DNA from 3 places in the Paenalcaligenes sp. genome. Region 3 is predicted to be linked to each of the others. Evidence: predicted binding sites of a transcription regulator. Region 3 holds the regulator's gene; each other region holds the start of a gene.
What was found. The regulator HrcA, encoded in region 3, represses chaperone genes, less so after heat shock. The targets are predictions, from matches to a motif close to TTAGCACTCNNNNNNNNNGAGTGCTAA.
Positions count from the first base shown of each region.

Region 1: a site for HrcA is predicted at 2,889-2,915, ahead of rpoH (RNA polymerase sigma factor RpoH). Genes of this name have one in related genera too.
Region 2: a site for HrcA is predicted at 1,984-2,010, ahead of Q1V74_RS01590 (co-chaperone GroES). Genes of this name have one in related genera too.

Region 1 is NZ_JASLIX010000056.1:2,601-9,148, forward strand. Features, by position in the region: gene Q1V74_RS04935 (endonuclease/exonuclease/phosphatase family protein) at 1-539, shown strand, start outside; gene Q1V74_RS04940 (S-(hydroxymethyl)glutathione dehydrogenase/class III alcohol dehydrogenase) at 655-1,761, shown strand; gene fghA (S-formylglutathione hydrolase) at 1,819-2,715, shown strand; gene rpoH (RNA polymerase sigma factor RpoH) at 2,991-3,893, shown strand; gene Q1V74_RS04955 (YkvA family protein) at 4,091-4,432, opposite strand; gene Q1V74_RS04960 (MFS transporter) at 4,544-5,953, shown strand; gene Q1V74_RS04965 (chorismate lyase) at 5,958-6,485, opposite strand; gene Q1V74_RS04970 (aldo/keto reductase) at 6,544-6,548, opposite strand, start outside.
Region 2 is NZ_JASLIX010000027.1:21,927-28,474, forward strand. Features, by position in the region: gene Q1V74_RS01580 (acetate/propionate family kinase) at 1-875, opposite strand, end outside; gene Q1V74_RS01585 (phosphate acetyltransferase) at 877-1,833, opposite strand; gene Q1V74_RS01590 (co-chaperone GroES) at 2,080-2,367, shown strand; gene groL (chaperonin GroEL) at 2,417-4,060, shown strand; gene pyrF (orotidine-5'-phosphate decarboxylase) at 4,189-5,016, shown strand; gene Q1V74_RS01605 (CinA family protein) at 5,010-5,564, opposite strand; gene Q1V74_RS01610 (phosphatidylglycerophosphatase A) at 5,573-6,073, opposite strand; gene thiL (thiamine-phosphate kinase) at 6,073-6,548, opposite strand, start outside.
Region 3 is NZ_JASLIX010000091.1:51,793-58,340, reverse strand. Features, by position in the region: gene Q1V74_RS07280 (carbonate dehydratase) at 1-508, opposite strand, end outside; gene hemH (ferrochelatase) at 595-1,665, opposite strand; gene hrcA (heat-inducible transcriptional repressor HrcA) at 1,677-2,684, opposite strand; gene Q1V74_RS07265 (NAD kinase) at 2,799-3,692, shown strand; gene recN (DNA repair protein RecN) at 3,699-5,351, shown strand; gene fur (ferric iron uptake transcriptional regulator) at 5,384-5,839, opposite strand; gene Q1V74_RS07250 (outer membrane protein assembly factor BamE) at 5,993-6,472, shown strand; gene dapB (4-hydroxy-tetrahydrodipicolinate reductase) at 6,524-6,548, shown strand, end outside.

The DNA.
Region 1 (6,548 bases), on a different contig from region 3:
TAGAGCAGCGGGGTTTGCTGCACGCGGTGGTTGAGATTGATGACACGCCAGTGCATTGTATTGTGGTGCATCTGGGGTTATTTGCGGGTGGGCGTACACGCCAGACACAAGCGCTAGTACAGCGCATCAAAGACCTGGTCCCAGAGCATGCGCCGTTAATTATTGCGGGTGATTTTAATGATTGGACCAATAAATTGGCGCCATTATTTGTCGACCAGCTTAATTTATACGAAGTTTTTTCTTTTTCCCCCGAAGGCCTAGATAAAAAGCGGTTTCGTCTAAAAGCCCCTTCACGCTGGTTAAAACAGGGGTTTACGAACGATGGCCAGCAGATGACAACTATTCCCGAGCTTGGGGCAAATGGCGCAGCACGTATGACGCCGCCACCACGTACTTTTCCCGCTGTCTTCCCTTGGTTGCGCCTGGATCGTATCTATCAGCGCGGTTTTGCTGTGCGTAGCGCCCGCGTCTTGCACGGGGCGCCTTGGTCACAGATTTCTGACCATGCGCCAATCTTTGCTGAGCTTGAGCTGCCTTAGTCTGCGAGTTGTTTTGTTGTCCCTTTCTTTCAGCGGTTTTCCCCATAACGGCGTTTAGCAATAGCTGTTAAACTGGGCTTTTTTATGCCACACAGATATTGGGAGGGCAACAATGATTAAAACCAAAGCAGCCGTAGCTTGGAAAGCAGGCGCCCCATTAACCATCGAAGACGTCATGCTACAAGCACCCAAGGCCGGTGAAGTCCTGGTCGAGGTCAAGGCCACAGGGCTTTGCCATACGGACTTATACACCTTGTCCGGTGCTGATCCCGAAGGCTTGTTCCCTGCTATTTTAGGTCACGAGGGTGCCGGGGTGGTGCTCGAGGTGGGCGAGGGGGTGACCTCGCTCAAACCGGGCGACCACGTGATCCCACTATACACTCCTGAATGCCGTCAATGTAAATCCTGCCTTTCACAAAAAACCAACCTGTGTACGGCGATTCGTGCCACGCAGGGCAAAGGCCTGATGCCTGATGGCACGTCGCGCTTTAGCATTGATGGGCAACCTATCCATCACTATATGGGGACCTCTACCTTTGCTAACCATATTGTTGTGCCAGAAATTGCTTTGGCCAAAATCCGAGAGGATGCGCCTTTTGACAAGGTGTGTTATATCGGTTGCGGTGTCACCACAGGCCTAGGCGCGGTTTTATTTACCGCTAATGTCGAAGCCGGTGCAAATGTGGTGGTCTTTGGCTTAGGGGGTATTGGGTTAAACGTGATTCAGGGCGCTAAGATGGTGGGCGCAGATAAAATTATTGGGGTAGACATTAACCCAGATCGGGAAGCACTTGGCCGTCAGTTTGGCATGACGGATTTTGTGAATCCTAACGATGTGGAAAACGTGGTGGATCATATTATCCAACTAACCGATGGCGGAGCCGATTATTCCTTTGAGTGTATTGGCAATACGCAAGTCATGCGTCAGGCTTTAGAGTGTACCCACCGTGGCTGGGGACAGTCCATCATTATTGGTGTGGCTGAGGCCGGTGCCGAAATTTCCACACGTCCTTTCCAACTGGTTACGGGACGTGTTTGGAAGGGGTCGGCGTTTGGTGGGGCGCGTGGTCGTACGGATGTACCAAAAATTGTGGATTGGTACATGGACGGCAAAATTAATATCGATGATCTCATCACCCACCATTTACGCTTGGATCAAATCAACGAAGGTTTCGAGATGATGAAGCGCGGTGAATCCATCCGTTCTGTGGTGATGTACTAGTCCCACATACTATCCATCTATCCCCGCCGGTGACGGTGGGGGCATTTAGGAGATCAAATGACAGTTCAGTTGGAATTAGTCAGTGAGCACCGTTGTTACGGGGGCTGGCAACGCTATTATCAACATGCTTCCACCGCGATTGGTTTGCCGATGCGCTTTGCTGTATTTTTACCAGAGCAAACCGAAGCAAGCTCGGCCAAAGCCGAAGGCGGTCAGCCTATGGGTACTACGCGACGCCCTGTTTTGATTTATTTAGCTGGTTTAACATGCACCGAGGACACCTTTACGGTGAAGGCTGCTGCCCAACAATATGCTGCGCACCATGGGTTGATCTTGATCACACCAGACACCAGCCCTCGTGGTGCAGGGGCACCTGGCGAAGAGGAGAGCTGGGATTTTGGGACGGGTGCTGGGTTTTATGTGGATGCCACTACGCCTGATTTTGCTAAGCATTATCGTATGGAATCTTATGTAGCCGATGAATTGTTTACCCTGGCTACGACCGTACTGCCTGGTGATGCGGAGCGGGTTGGGATTTTTGGGCATTCCATGGGGGGGCACGGCGCGCTTGTTTTGGCACAGCGTCACCCTGATAAATTCAAATCCGTGTCAGCATTCGCTCCCATCGCGGCACCCACACGCTGTCCTTGGGGGGAAAAAGCTTTTACGGGTTATTTGGGTGAGGATCGTAGTCAGTGGGAACAATACGACGCGAGCTGCTTAATGAGTCAGCAAACCACCGCTCCCTATCCAGGGGGGATTTTGATTGATCAAGGGTTGGCGGATCAGTTCTTAGAGCGCGAGTTGTATCCACATGTGTTTGAAGAAGCCTGCGCTAAAGTTGGGCAGCCTTTGGTTCTGCGTCGTCATGACGGTTATGACCACGGTTATTTTTTCATTATGACATTTATGGGTGATCATATTGCCCACCATGCACGTCAGTTAGGTGCGTAGTCCGCTCCTACTTTTGGCCGGTTGAGCAGGGCTTAACCGGCAGCATTGTCACAAAAAAGCAACATTACAAAATGAGCCGCATTTGTTAATTTTTTTGCAAAAAAACACAAAAAAAGGGAACTTTAGGGAGTTTTTCGTCTCTAATCTAGTGTAAAGTGAAAATAATATAGTTATTAGCACTCCCAATCTAGCAGTGCTAAAATAGTAATATTAGACATTTATCATTTGGTGTGATAGTGGGTTTTCCCCTTACTACCATTTAATAGGACACGATAATGACCCAAGGTACAACAACATTGGCTCTACCAAACAACCAGTTGGCCGCAGCGGTATCCAACCCTGGCGCGTTGGGCACCATCGAGGCCTATATCACAGCAGTTAACCAGCAACCCATGTTAACTGCTCAAGAAGAAATCGACTTAGGGCGTCGTCTGCAGCAGGACGGCGACCTTGATGCCGCACGTCAACTCATTATGTCGCATTTGCGGCTGGTGGTATCGATTGCACGTCAATACCTTGGCTACGGTTTGCCCCATGCTGACTTAATTCAAGAGGGCAATATCGGCCTAATGAAAGCCGTTAAACGTTTTGATCCCAATCGTGGTGTGCGCTTGGTGTCGTTTGCGGTGCATTGGATCAAAGCCGAGATTCACGAGTTTATTATCCGTAACTGGCGTTTGGTTAAAATCGCCACAACCAAAGCACAGCGAAAACTATTCTTTAATTTACGACGCATGAGCCCCGAGGACGGGCAGACACTTGATCCAGAACAGGTGGACGAAATTGCGCGAGAGCTTAATGTACGTCCTCAAGACGTTTCTGAAATGGAATTACGGATGTCTGGCGCCGAAATGGCACTAGAATCCCCTTATAACGATGATGATGAGAATGGCTTTGCTCCCATTTCTTATTTATCAGATGACGGCGCGTGGGAGCCATCCAATGTACTAGAGCAGCGTGCACATGTACAACTACAGGGCCCTGGTCTAGAAAACGCGTTGGCACGGCTCGACGATCGTTCACGCCATATTATTGAATCCCGTTGGCTCCAAGACGATAAAGGTTTAACCCTGCACGAATTGGCTGCGCAATATGGGGTATCGGCTGAACGTATTCGTCAAATTGAATCTGCCGCTTTGAAAAAACTGCGTGGTTTTCTTGAAGCAGAGGCTGCCTAAAAGATTTTTACAAACTGTTACGTGATGATTGGGAACTTAGCGCTGTCATCAGGGACTAACATCTATCAGCCATACAACATCCCCCTTGTTTGGTATGGCTGATAGCCTGTCTTGGCTTCTCCTTACCCAAGAGTCAGGCGCTGAATGTGCCCCAACATTCACATTTACCCTCCTTACGGAGGGTTTTTTTTTGGGATTTAACCAAACCACTGCTGCATTTTTTCTCTTGCTTTGGTTTTGGTTTCATCGGAGATATGCATAGCTACCGTACCAATAGCGGCGACGATCATACCTAAATCATCGGTATAGCCCACAAGGGGCGCAAAGTCAGGAATAGCATCTAAAGGAAAAATAAAATACCCCAATGCCCCGATCATTACGGTTTTTGCCCAGGCTGGAGTTTTAGGGTCTTGGGCACCATAATAGAGCCACAAGGCTTTTTCCACGACTTCTGCCCCCGCTTTTTTGGCGTAGTGTGCCAGTTTGTTCCAAAAACGGGTTTCTGAGTAATGTTGGGTATGGTTTTCGGGTTGTTCCATCATAATCTCCTAATCGATTATGTATAGATGGGGGCGAAAAAACTTTTTTAAATCATAGGGAAAGCATATTTTTTGGATTTTTATAAGTCATAGTGGCTTAGAGACACACAAATGAGCTCTTCACATAAGAACGCTGGCTGGGGTGAGTTGTTATCGGGGCGCAATGGACTACGTGCTATTGCTTTGTCTGGTGGGGTAGCTGTCCACGCCATCAACGTTTACATTGTTACAACCATTATGCCGTCGGTGGTGCAGGATATTGGGGGCTTAGACTATTATGCTTGGAATACGACCCTATTTGTGGCGGCTTCGATTTTAGGGTCGGCTTTGGCGGCGAGTTTGATTGATTTCTTAGGTTTACGCACGGCTTATTTACTCGCTATTTTAATTTTTGTATTGGGTTCTATGGTAGCAGCCATAAGTCCAAACATGGGCTTTTTATTGGGTGCACGTACCGTTCAAGGGGTGGGGGGCGGTATGTTATTGGGTTTAAGCTATGCTTCTGTGCGTTTAGTGTTTGCGGAACGTCTTTGGCCAAGAGCCATGGCTCTGATTTCGAGCATGTGGGGGATCGCAACCTTGTCTGGCCCTGCTGTAGGCGGAGTGTTTGCTGAAAGCGGTCAATGGCGTTTGGCTTTTTGGTCTACCGTACCAGTAGCACTACTCATCGCTTTGTTGGTGGCCTCGCAATTAACTTCTCGCCAAGAAAATCGCGACAATGAGCTTAACCGCCCCCCATTATTAAAAATCGCTTTGTTAACGGCTTCTGTTTTTGTTTTAGCGTTTGGTAGCTTAGGATATTCGTGGCTTTGGGTAGCACTCTCTATTGTTGTGGTGTTGACGATTCTATACGGAATTGCTCGGGATGATATGCAAGGCCATAACCCACTTTTTCCACAGGGTACTTATTCACTACGTCATCCGTTAGGGTGTTTATATGCGGGTATTGGCTTAATGAGTATTGGGGTGACCAGTGAAATTTTTATCCCTTATTATTTGCAGCATATACATGGTGTACGTCCTTTAGCTGCAGGCTATATGACGGCATTGATGTCAGCAGGTTGGACTACTGGCTCCATATTAATGGCCAGCCGATCGCCGCGTTTTGCTAACCGGTTGTTTAACATAGGTCCTGTGATTTCAGGGCTAAGCTTAGCCGCGCTTGGAGCATTATTGCCCTGGTTCGGTTTAACCACCTATTACGAAATGACGTGGGTATTATATATACCTTTGTTTGGGGTGGGTTTTGGGGTGGGGATGATCTGGCCGCATTTATTGACACGAGTGTTTAGGTCAGCGCGAGCAGGCCAAGAAAATTTGGCGTCTGCCTCGATTACCACATTGCAACTGTATGCTATGTCGATTGGGGCCGCCATGGCGGGGATGGTGACCAATGCCGCGGGTTTTAATCGTGGTGACCTGATCGGGGCGCAGCATTCTGCCGCGGCGCTGTTATGGGTGTTTGCCGTGGTGCCCTTTGTGTTTTTATTTATTAACCGGCCAGTCAAGCAGGTGGTATAAGCCATTATGCCTTGGGCACAGTTTGCTTTTGAAATGCCCATAAAGGGGGTAAGAAAACTTCGCAAACAAGCACTTGCAAGCTGTCTTTGCTAAAACAGGAGCGTCGAGCCCAAGCGTTATGCTGGTTAAAAGGTTCGGGTAGCCACGCGGCGGGGTAGGAGCAAATCTGCATTTGCCCCCGTACAAATGCTTCGTGCAAAGATAAGACCTCGCCTAAAGGGCGTGTGCCGAGCTGATCCAAAGGGAAGCCACTGCTTTCTAGCGAGGCTTTGGTGGCGAGGCTGCGCGCAAACACCCAGGGCGTACCATGCCCCCGTAGAAATACCTCTCGAACCCATGTAGGGGTATCAGGGGTGACAGCCAGTGCTTGGGCTTCATCATCACGTATGTCAAGCCAACCTTCGGCCAAAGGCTCAACCGCAAATTGCTGTTGGCTGAGCTGTTTGAGCCGTGCCGTTAAGGAGCCTGGCTCGAACAGCCAATCGTTTAATAAGGGGTGAGGGTGTGGGTCTTGGGACCAGTGAATAGCCATAGTGTGTGGGTATCAAAGCAAAAAGCAGCAAAACCCCAAGAATACCACGAGCTTGCCCTTATT
Region 2 (6,548 bases), on a different contig from region 3:
GTGCGCATATCGCCACTGATTCCAGACAAGCCTTTCATGCCCGACTGATTATAGAGTAAGTCCTGGATCTCATCGGCATCTTTTTTACGCTGCTGCATCCACCATAGAACGACCCCTGCGTCTAAACGCCCAGGTCGAGTGCTCATAGGCAACCCATCTAAAGCAGTAAAACCCATGGTACTTACCACACTTTTACCGTCTTGGATCATACAAGCCGATGAGCCGGAGCCCAAGTGCGCAACAATCACACGCCCTTTATGTAGATCGGGCAAGTGTTGTGCCATGTAATCTGAAATATACTGATAAGACAAACCATGGAAGCCATAACGTCTTACGCCTTGTTCGTAATAACGCTTGGGTAACGCATAATAGTTATAAAGCTCATCCTGGTGACAATGAAAAGCCGTATCGACACACGCTACCTGCAAAATCTGTGGCCAATACTCTCGGATAACACGCACTGGTGCTAAGTTATTATGCTGATGCAATGGTGCCAAAGGAGCCAAAGCATCTAAATAATCCAGCACCTCGTCGGTAATAATGGCGCTATCATCCATATCGGCGCCACCATGTACAATACGATGCCCTACAGCAATCGCCGGCTTATCCATTCTAAAAGTTAACCAGTTAGCTAATAATTCTTGTGCAGCTTGTAGATCTTTGGTTTCTTCAAAAGCCGTAGCACGGTCCTCGAGGATCTGCCCCAAAGCCCCTTTGACTTTAAAATGCGCTATCTCTGTACCAATGCCAGAAACTTGCCCCCCATACAAGAAGCTAAGGTCATTAACATCGAGGGTGCCGGATTCGGGAATCTGGTAGACATTAAATTTTAAGCTTGAGCTACCCGCGTTAATTACAATTAATTTTTCGCTCATGTTAGGCTCCTGTGGCTGCAGTCAGTTGTTTTTTCATAAGTGCATCGGCATATACCGCTGCCACAGCGCATGAAGCCAAACGCGCATTGGCGGAGTCTGCACGACTAGTTAATATAATGGGTACGCGCGCGCCCAAAACGATCCCTGCGGCTTCGGCACCTGATAAAAACGTTAAGTTTTTAGCTAACATGTTTCCAGCCTCTAAGTCGGGAGCCACAAGAATCTGCGCACGTCCCGCGACCTCTGAGGTAATGCCCTTGATACGTGCCGCTTCTGGGCTAATCGCATTATCCATTGCTAGTGGTCCATCAATAATGACATCCGTAATCTGACCCCGATCAGCCATCTTGCATAGCGCAGCGGCCTCTAGGGTACTAGGAATTTTTTCTGTGACTGATTCCACCGCTGACAAAATCGCTACGCGTGGTATACCTAGTCCAAGAGCCACATGCAAATCAGCGGCATTTTGTACGATGTCCACTTTAGTAGCTAGATTAGGACGAATGTTGATTGCAGCATCGGTAATAAACAGCAACTCATCATAACTAGGCACATCCATGATAAATACATGGCTAACACGACGCTCGGTGCGCAACCCTTTGCCTTCAACTGTCATCACAGCATGCATCAACTCATCTGTATGCAAGCTCCCTTTCATGAGCAACTGTGCCTGCCCCTGCAAAACCTGTAATACAGCGGTTTCAGCAGAAGCATGGCTGTGAGGCGTATCAATAATTTGAATGCCAGACAAATTGAACTGATGAGCCTTTGCCACACCCTCAATGCGCGCTTTAGGCCCAACTAAAATAGGAGTAAATAAACCACGCTGCGCAGCGTCTATAGCGCAACCTAATGACACTTCATCACAAGGATGAGCCACAGCACATACTCGCCGAGGCTGCAACTGCTGCGCGCGCTCAATTAATTTAGCGAAAGAAGTAGAAGTTTGATACACCATGACTCCTTATAAAACGTTAGGTAAGGATTGCGACTGATTACAGTCTAAGACCTGCATCACTACATGGCTATGACCCATATCACTTTACACTAAGTTAAAATAAAAATTGTCGTACTCGCCCCCTTGAAATAACAAAACTCGCCCTTATAATTAGCACTCAGAGGGTGAGAGTGCTAACACTCCCCTATTAACCAAACAAAAAACATGAAATTTTGACCAACTTGTTTTTGAACAGGAGTTCATCTTATGAAATTGCGTCCTTTAGGCGACCGCGTGATCGTCAAGCGTTTGGACAACGAGCGTCAAACCGCTTCCGGTATTGTCATTCCTGAAAGCGCTACCGAAAAACCTGATCAAGGTACTGTTGTAGCGGTTGGCCCAGGCAAACGCGCCGATGACGGCACCGTTCATCCTCTAGACCTCAAAGTTGGCGATAAAGTATTGTTCGGCAAATATGCCGGTCAGAGCGTCAAAGTAGACGGCGAAGAGGTTCTCGTGATTCGCGAAGACGAAGTTCTTGCTGTATTCGAGTAATCCCATCTATCTCCCACATTAACGCTACTGAATAAAGGAATTACATATCATGGCTGCAAAGCAAGTTTATTTTGGTGACGACGCCCGCACCCGTATTGTACGTGGTGTAAACATCCTAGCTAACGCGGTAAAAACCACCATGGGCCCCAAAGGCCGTAACGTGGTGCTAGACCGTGCATTTGGTGCTCCTACTGTAACCAAAGACGGTGTATCCGTTGCCAAGGAAATTGAACTCAAAGACAAGTTTGAAAACATTGGTGCTCAGCTCGTTAAAGAGGTGGCTTCTAAAACCTCTGATAACGCTGGTGACGGTACCACGACAGCTACCGTTCTTGCACAAGCTATTGTCGAAGAAGGGCTAAAATACGTAGCGGCAGGCATCAACCCCATGGACCTCAAACGTGGTATTGATAAAGCCGTAGCCGTAACTGTCGAAGAGCTGCGCAAGCTCTCTCGCCCCTGCGCAACCTCTAAAGAAATCGCACAGGTAGGCTCTATCTCTGCTAACAGCGACGCATCCATTGGTCAGATCATTGCTGACGCCATGGACAAAGTCGGTAAAGAGGGTGTTATTACTGTTGAAGACGGTAAATCCCTAGAGAACGAACTGGATGTCGTAGAAGGGATGCAGTTTGACCGCGGTTACCTCTCCCCCTACTTCATTACCAATACCGAAAAACAGGTTGCTGTACTTGAGAACCCCTACATCTTGATTTTCGATAAGAAAATCAGCAACATCCGCGATCTCTTGCCTATCCTTGAGCAAGTGGCTAAAGAGAGCCGTCCTCTCTTGATCATTGCGGAAGACGTAGAAGGCGAAGCACTCGCTACACTCGTTGTTAACAACATCCGCGGCATCCTCAAAGCCACTGCCGTTAAAGCCCCTGGCTTTGGTGATCGTCGTAAAGCGATGCTAGAAGATATCGCTATCCTCACTAACGGTACCGTTATCTCCGAAGAAACCGGTATGACCCTAGAGAACGCGAATATCTCGCACCTAGGTCAAGCAGTTCGTGTAGAAGTCGGCAAAGAAAACACCACTATCATTGATGGTGCAGGTGACAACGCTTCTATCGAAGCACGTGTAAAACAAATCCGTGCTCAGATCGCTGAAGCCACCTCTGACTACGATCGCGAAAAACTCCAAGAGCGTGTGGCTAAACTCGCTGGTGGTGTGGCAGTGATCCGCGTTGGTGCTGCTACAGAAGTCGAGATGAAAGAGAAAAAAGCACGTGTAGAAGACGCTCTACACGCTACTCGTGCCGCTGTCGAAGAGGGTATCGTTCCTGGTGGTGGTGTAGCACTTATCCGTGCTCGCAAAGCCGTTGCCGCTCTTTCTGCTGACAACATCGACCAAGAGGCCGGTATCAAGCTCGTATTACGCGCTATCGAAGCCCCCTTACGCACTATCGTAAGCAATGCTGGTGAAGAAGCTAGCGTAGTTGTTAACGCTGTTGCGGAAGGTGAAGGTAACTACGGTTACAACGCTTCTACTGGTGAGTACGGTGACCTCGTGGCTCAAGGTGTTCTTGACCCAACCAAAGTCACTCGCACCGCGCTACAAAATGCGGCTTCCGTAGCAAGCTTGCTGCTCACCACTGAAGTCGCTGTAGCTGAAATCCCTGAAGAAAAACCCGAAGCCGGTATGCCTGATATGGGTGGTATGGGCGGTATGGGTGGTATGGGCTTCTAATTGGCTCATGCTTCTCGCGCTGGCTAAGACCAGCGCACCAATGACGCACATTAAGCCTCTGCATTTTTGCAGGGGCTTTTTCGTTCTGCACGTATAATACTCACATTCCTTATTCATGAGTGTGTATGATGACTTTTACCGAACAACTACAAAACGCTTGGGCACAGCAAAATTCCTTGCTCACTCTGGGTTTAGACCCAGATCCTCGGCGCTTTCCCCCACATTTACAACATTCTAAAACAGCAATTTTTGATTTTTGTACAGGGATCGTGGATGCATGTGCTCCATATGTGAGCGCCTTTAAACCCCAAATCGCCTATTTTGCTTCGTCTCAGGCCGAGTCACAGCTAGAGGCTCTTTGTGCTTATATTAAAGACAAGTACCCCACACTACCTATTATTTTAGATGCCAAACGGGGGGACATCGGCTCCACAGCACGCCACTATGCCATCGAGGCTTTTGTGCGATACGGTGCAGATGCTGTTACGGTTAATCCTTATATGGGTACGGATTCCATCGAGCCATATTTTGAGTGGCCAGATAAAGGCGTCATCATTTTGTGTCGCACTTCTAACCCCGGTGGATCGGATTTACAGTTTATGACGCTCGCGGATGGAACTCCGCTTTACTTGCATGTGGCAAAGCTTGCCGCAAAAAAATGGAATACGCATGGCCAATGTGGTTTAGTAGTTGGGGCGACTTTCCCCAATGAAATTGCCAAAGTGCGAGAGGTCGTGGGTGATATGCCTTTGCTCGTACCAGGTATCGGTGCCCAAGGCGGTGATATTCCTGCTACCGTCAAAGCTGGGTTAACGGCTCAAGGCACCGGCATGATGATTAACTCTTCCAGAGCCATTTTATATGCCAGCGCCAAAGAGGACTGGCAACAAGCCGCTGCCCAAGTCGCTCAATCTACCCGCGATGCCATCAATGCCGCACGTGCCGCTATTTACTGATCAGAAGAGCCGGGAGCAAAATCGGTAGACGTGGCTAAATGGGGGTTGATTAAATCTAAGGCTTTTTGTAATGCAAACAACACGGCTTGCTGCCGGACTTGATGACGATCCCCCTCAAACACCACAGTCAGTGCGTGGGCGACAACGCCCTCGCCTACGCGCCGAGCGAAACCAAAACAAACCATACCAACCGGCTTACCGGGGGTGGCTCCAGAAGGGCCAGCGATACCAGTGGTTGATAGTGCTATATCCGCCGCGGCGCTCATCCCTAATACCCCTCGAGCCATCTCCATCGCCGTCTGTTCACTGACGGCGCCATATTTATCTAAGGTATCTGGATTGACCCCCAGCTCTTGCTGTTTGGCTTGATTACTGTAAGTGATATAACCCCGATCAAACCACTGACTAGAGCCACTGACTGCTGTTAAAGCCGCCGCTAATAATCCCCCAGTACAAGACTCTGCGGTGGCTACTACTAGCCGATGCTGTAGCAATGCGGTTGCCAACGTCGAAGTTGACTCATCAAACAAGGCTAAATGGTGTGTCATGGTGGCTCCTATAGCCATAACGCGACTAAATAGAGAAATAAAAGACTGTAGCCGGCGGCTAATATATCGTCTAACATCACTCCAAACCCGCCCCCTACTTTTTGATCAAAAAACCGAATGGGTGGAGGTTTGATAATATCAAAGAGCCTAAACGCCCCGAAAGCAAGCCCCTGCATCCACCACGCAGGCGTTGGTAAAAGCCATAAAACCAACCAAAAGGCGACGGCCTCATCCCACACCATCCCTCCATGATCCGATACTCCAAGCTCATCCCCAGAAAGCTGACAAGCCCAAACACCGATGGCAAAAGCCAAGCCCAAAAAGAGCGACATAGCGCCCAGAGGGATAAATTGCAACACGAGTAGCCACACCGCCCATGCCCATAGGGTTCCCCAGGTGCCCGGCGCAGGGTAGATCGCGCCAGACCCCATCCCAAAAGCAATGATTCGCCAAGGTTTAGCGTAAATCCACGCGAGATTTGGTCGTAAAGAAGTGGAAGAAGAGGTCATCATGCAGAAAAATGATCAAAACCGCCCTGAGCGGGTAAGTTCAAGGCTTGTCCCGACGCGTCAACAACGACCAAACCAGGCTCTGGCACCACTGTGCCGATACGCGTCAGCCGGATTTGATGCTGGGCAGCAAGATCTAACAAATAAGCACGCTCTGTTGGGGGCGCCGTAAAACACAACTCAAAGACATCCCCCCCAGCGAGGACGGCAGCTTGTTGTAATGCCGGCGCTACGCCCCGCAACGCTGGATGCATGGGTAAGTCTGCCCATGACACCTGCGCACCACAATGACTGGCCGTCAGTATATGGGAAAGATCTTGTAAAAAGCCATCAGAAATATCGATAGCTGCATGAGCATGCCCCAACAAATGGGGCGCAAAAGCATAAGGGGGAAGAGGACGCTCAAGAGCAGAACGCGTTTGTTCCAAGCGCTCTGCATCCATAGGCAAGCGCTGAGTCAAATAACGCAAGGCCA
Region 3 (6,548 bases):
GCATCACGGATTCAGAGAAGTCCTTTGCTGACTGAGGCACGGTTTTTAAGGCGCTTAGGTCAGTGGCTTCTTTTACTACTGTAGCCGAAGGCAAGTAAAAATGCTCGGGGATATCATGCCCATCTACCACACAGTTGTGGCGCACTACAGCCGAATCACCCACCGTGCAGTTAAACAACACCGTGTTAAAACCAATAAACACATGGCTGCCTACAGTACAAGGCCCATGCACAATAGAGCGGTGCGCAATAGAGGTGTGCTCACCAATGGTTACCGCTGCACCGTCTTTGGAGTGAATCACCACCCCGTCTTGGATATTGGAGTTAGCTCCAATCACAATAGGCTCGAGATGGCCATTTTCATCAAGCTCATCCGCGCGGATAACCGCATAAGGACCTATAAATACGTGGGGGCCAACTTCGATACGACCACACAATACAGCAGTAGGGTCGACAAAAGCCGTTTCGTGTACAACCGGATAATCACCCCGTGGATTTTTTCTTAACATCAGATCTTCCTGAATAAAAGACCGCTTTTAGTAAAGCTTTCTAAAAAAAGCACAACCAAGCTGCGGACAAACGGTTTTATTTTAGGCTAATTTGTGACCTTAGGTAATTCCCATCCACCTAAATTCTGCAACACAATGTCGCTCAAACCAGCAATCCAGCCTTTGTCATCGTTTAAACAAGCAATATAGCTAAAGTTTTGCCCCCCCTCCTCTAAAAAAGCGTCTCTACACTCTTGTTGTATTTCTTCCAATGTTTCCAAACAATCGGCCAAAAATCCCGGACAGGCCACCTGTACAGATTGCACTCCCTCTTTAGCCCATTGGCGCAATGTCGGTTCAGTATAAGGCTCAAGCCACTGATCGGCACCAAAGCGACTCTGAAAACTAGCAAACACAGGCACATCGGCATCGACCAAGGCTTCGCGCACCGCCGCAGTAGTCAACATGCACTCGCGGTAATACGGATCCCCCGCCACCACAGAGCGACGCGGTATGCCATGAAAACTAAGCAACAAGCGCTGCGGCTTCCCATGCTGCTGCCAATGGCGCTGAATACTTTGTACTAGTGGTTGTATATAGGCTGGGTGCTGACAAAAACTTTTAATAAAGCGCGTTTCGGGCTGGTTACGACGCTTACGCAAATAGCGGTTAAGCTCATCGACCGCTGTAGCAGTGGTGCTGGCGGCATATTGTGGATACATCGGCACCATTAAAATGCGCTCACACCCCAAAGCGGTTAGCTCATTAAGCACATCATGCATTGCTGGCTTTCCATAGCGCATGGCTAAACGCACCGGAATAGAATGCCCTTGGGCTTGTAGTTGCTGCTGCAAACCCTGTGCTTGCGCCTGACTATAAACCAACAACGGAGACCCCTGATCCATCCAGATGGACGCATACTTAGGAACCAGTTTACGCGGTCTAAAAGGCAATACAAAACAGCGCAAAATAATCTGCCACAATGCGGCGGGCAGCTCCACCACCCGCTGATCCGATAAAAACTGAGCTAAATAGCGCCGAATATCACCGGCTGTCGCGGTGGCTGGCGTACCTAAGTTCACAAGCAGCACCCCTACCCGAGGTGCGGCTAAGGTACGAATATGAGGATCAAGCAAATTATTTTCCGCTGCTTCCGCGTAGTATTTTTTTGAACACATAATAAAAATGATTAGACGTGATGACTCAAGGCATTAGATAACATTCGAGCCGTAATATCTACTATAGGGATGACTTTATCGTAAGCCATACGCGATGGGCCAATTACCCCTAAGGTTCCTAATACTTGGCCATCGACCTCGTAAGGGGCTGTGACCACAGAGATTTCCTCTAAAGGCACCAAATGCGAGTCCCCCCCAATATAAATCTGCACCCCTTGTGCTTTGCGAGACACATCCAATAAATGTAGCCATTCTGTTTTCTTTTCAAACAAATCAAATAGATGGCGTAATTTATCCATGTCTGCCACCATCTCGCTGACATTAAGCAGCTTGCTTTCGCCTGAGATGACCACCGCCTCGGCATAATCGGGCTCACTATCACCGGTTTCTACCGCCACCTGCATTAAACGCGTAATATCTTCACGCAAAGAAGATAACTCTCCGGATAAAGCTTCCCGTACTTGGGTAAATGACATCCCAGAAAAATGTTGATTAAAGAAATTACTGGCCTCAATGAGCTCGTGTTCTTTGTAGTCTCTGGACACAAAAAGAATACGGTTTTGCACATCACCACTTGGGGTCACAATAATTAAGAGCACCCGTTTTTCTGATAATCGAATAAAATCAATTTGTTTGAACGTATTAGCACGCTTAGGCGCTAGCACTACCCCGGCAAACTGTGACAGGTTCGATAACAGTTCTGCTGCTGAGCTAACCGCACGCGCAGGCTCATAACGAGGGATCTGTAACGCCAGTTTTTCCGAAAAGGAAAAATCATTGCGTGGTACTGCCAGGAGCTGATCTACAAAAATACGATAGCCTTGCGGTGTAGGCACACGCCCCGCCGAGGTGTGTGGACTTTGTATAAGCCCCAAGTCTTCCAGATCCGCCATCACATTGCGGATCGTCGCCGGAGACAAATCAAACATTTTGGATAATGTTCTAGATCCTACTGGCTGACCATCGGCAATATAACGCTCAATCAATACATTTAATAATGCGCTTGCTCTATCATCCATAGCAGTAAATAAGCAAATTATGCGATTCGTTACGATTACCTACCCAACATAAATGGGCTAGCACCTCTATAATTCTAATCTAATTATTACTAACAAATCATAAGGTCTTACCTCATGCATTTTAAGTCAGTGGCAATTATCGGCCGCTACCAAGACAGTGGCTTAGATGCGCCCTTACGCGCTTTGGCAAACACCCTACAACAAGCCGGCTGTCACGTCATGGTCGAAGCCGACACCGCTCGTTACATCGGGGTTACCGAGCTCCCCACACGCACATATGCCGAAATTGGCGCGCAAGCGGATCTCGCCGTTATTATGGGTGGCGACGGTACGATGATCGGCGCTGCTAGAAATCTGGCTAATTACGATGTACCTTTGATTGGTATCAACCATGGCCGCTTGGGCTTTATTACTGATATTCCTATCAATAATGCTCATGAAGCAGTAAGTAGCGTCATTGCAGGGCACTATCAGGCCGAGGACCGCAGCTTACTTGAAGGACGTATCGTACGCGATGGCGAAGTGTTGTACTCTGGTATTGCCCTCAATGATATTGTGATCAATCGTGCAGGGCGAGGCGGGATGATTGAGCTCCGTGTAGAGCTAGACGATATTTTCATGCATCGCCAACGAGCAGACGGAGTGATTATATCTACTCCCACAGGCTCCACAGCCTATGCTTTAGCAGCCAACGGTCCCATTTTACATCCCTGTTTGAACGCTTTACTTTTAGTGCCAGTTGCCCCACAAACGCTGTCTAACCGCCCTGTCGTCGTGCCCGATACCAGTACGCTAAGCCTGACCATCACAACCTTAGGGCGGGTAGAGTCTGGAGCAAGCGTACATTTTGATATGCAAGCCTGGTCCGACTGCCAAGCAGGAGATCGCGTCGATATTCGACGTGCTCAAAACACAGTGCGCTTTATTCATCCAGAGGGCTATAGCTTTTTTTCCACCTTAAGGCAAAAATTAGACTGGAATCGAATCCCCGCCGACGAGAACGAGTAAATTCATATGCTATGTTCCCTACATTTACGCGATTTTGTGATCGTTGAACACAATCACATCGAGTTTGCCTCAGGTTTTACCGTTTTCTCAGGTGAAACGGGCGCTGGTAAGTCCATCTTGATCGATGCGCTCTCTCTTGCTCTTGGTGGGCGAGGAGACGCAAACGTGGTGCGCCAAGGCAAAGAAAAAGCTGAAATCATCGCCACCTTTGCTCCGCCTGCCTCTGCCTTAAGCTGGCTCGCTGAGCACGATTTGCCTACCGATGAAAGCCTAATTTTGCGTCGCCTCATTGATAACCAAGGCCGTAGCCGAGCTTATATAAATGGCGTTCCCTCTACGGTAAGTCAACTACGCGAGCTCGGAGCACTTTTGGTTGATATCCATGGCCAGCATGCTCATCAAAGCCTGCTGCAACCCCATGCCCATGCGTTGATTTTAGATAGTCAAGGGCAACACCTATCCCTTAGCCAGGACGTCGCACAACGATGGCAAGCATGGCAAAAAGCAAAAATGGCTTTTGATAGCGCACAACAAGATAGCCAAGCCCATGAACAAGAGCTTGAGCTCCTTGACTGGCAAATTCAACAGCTCGACGAGCTCGGCTTAGTCGAGGGCGACTGGGAGCAGTTAACAGCCGAACATGAGCGTTTAGCTCACGCGCAGTCTTTATTGGATGGAGCCGCCCATTGCGTACACTGTCTGGACAACGATGAGGCGGGCGCGCTATCCGCTCTTCATATCGCTCTACAACATCTACAAAGCTTGCTCAAACACGACCCACAGCTTGAGCCGATCTATCAAACGCTGGAGTCTGCGCAAATAGCCTGTGCAGAAAGCCTTTCTGACTTGAACAGCTATTTAAGTAGTGTAGAGCTCGACCCAGAGCGTCTTACGCAATTAGAACAGCGTATGTCCATGGCGTTTGATTTAGCACGCAAACACAAATGCGAACCCGAAGCACTCCCCGAACGCTTATCAGAGCTTGAAAAGCGCCGCCAGCAATTACAGCAATCCGCCGACCTTGCCGCACTTGAGCAGACGATGCTCCAAGCCAAGCAGCACTATGATGCGGCAGCGGCACAACTGAGTCACGCTCGCCAGCAAATTAGCTCTCAATTAAGTCAGCAGGTTACGGCAGCTATGCAGCAGCTCTCGATGGAAGGCGGTCAGTTTCAGGTATTACTCACCCCTCATGAGCCAAGTAGCCATGGCAATGAAAAAGTGGAATTTTTGGTTGCCGGCCATGCTGGAGTCAAGCCTGCCCCGTTAAGCAAGGTCGCTTCGGGTGGGGAACTAGCTCGAATTTCTTTGGCCTTATCGGTCATCGCCAGTCAAGCTGCCCGCGTGCCAACTTTAATTTTTGATGAGGTCGATAGCGGGATTGGTGGGGCTATTGCCGAAGTGGTAGGACGGTTATTAAATGAGCTTGGCCAACGCCATCAAGTGCTCTGTGTAACCCATTTACCCCAAGTTGCCGCATGTGGTGAACATCATTTTTTAGTCAGCAAGCACTCAGACGGCCAACAAACCGTTTCTAAAATACAACAGCTTCATACCAAGGAGCGCGTGGAGGAAATTTCAAGAATGTTAGGCGGCATAGAAATCACCGCCACCACAAGGCAGCACGCCCAAGAAATGTTAGGGCTACGTACTTCATAAAAAAAGGGGCTATATGAGCCCCTTTTTGGTGTTTAACGAGATCTTGAGCGTGTAGGCTTAGCGCTTTCTACACAATCATTACATATGCCATAAAGCACCAATGTATGGCTCTCGAGCTCAAACCCTAAATTATCAGCGATATCGTATTGTCGCTTTTCGATTTCGGGGTCGGAGAACTCCACAACTTTGGCGCAATTAGTACAAATGAAATGGTCATGATGATCGCCATCGTTTAGCTCAAATACCGCTTTACCACCATCAAATTGACTTCGCATTAAAATACCTGCTTGTTCAAATTGAGTCAGCACGCGGTACACTGTAGCTAAACCAATATCGACATCTTCGGCAATTAATAACCGGTAGACGTCTTCGGCGCTAAGGTGACGCATTTCTTCGGTTTCGTCATGGCGACGAAATACATCTAGAATCTTTAGGCGCGGAAATGTCGCCTTAAGCCCCATGTTTTTCAGTTCATTTTGGTCTTTCATGGCTAGAATTATATATCTGATTGGGGGTAAGGCTCGTTGCCCGCACTGCATAATGCAGACGGATTTCGAGGTGATTTCACAATGCACACGATGCGCATTTCTATAAACCCTTATATGATAACGATTTTATCCTAACAGGGGCAAAGTAACGCAATGAACGCAAAAAAATACTCCACTCTCTTGCGCATAGGCCTAATCGCAGGTATGACGGCTTTGACTCTTAGCGCCTGCAGCGGTAGCAAATGGGGCTTCCCCTACAAGGCTCCTGTACAACAGGGAAACTGGTTAACTACCGCCCAAATTGAACGCCTAGAGGTCGGCATGACCCGCGAGCAGGTTCGCTTTTTACTTGGTAGCCCAACCCTGCAGGACATTTTCCACAGCGATCGCTGGGAATACCCGTACTATCATAAACCAGGTTACGGCAAAGAAGAGTTACGGTTATTTACCGTTTGGTTCGAAGACGACGTATTAGTTCGCTGGGAAGGGGATCAGCAACCCAACCGACAGCCCTTTGAGCAGTCGGATTCAGGGGCTTCTGCTATTAAAAACACCCCCAACAATGAGCCCGTCACACGCCCTCTGGAGTCTCACCCAGAAAGTGCCGTCATGGAAGTCGAGCCCTTGCGCTAGTACATCGGCGTTTCGCTCTCTTGGACTGATTTACTTAACAAAGGAATTTTTATGCGTATTGCTATTGCAGGCGCTA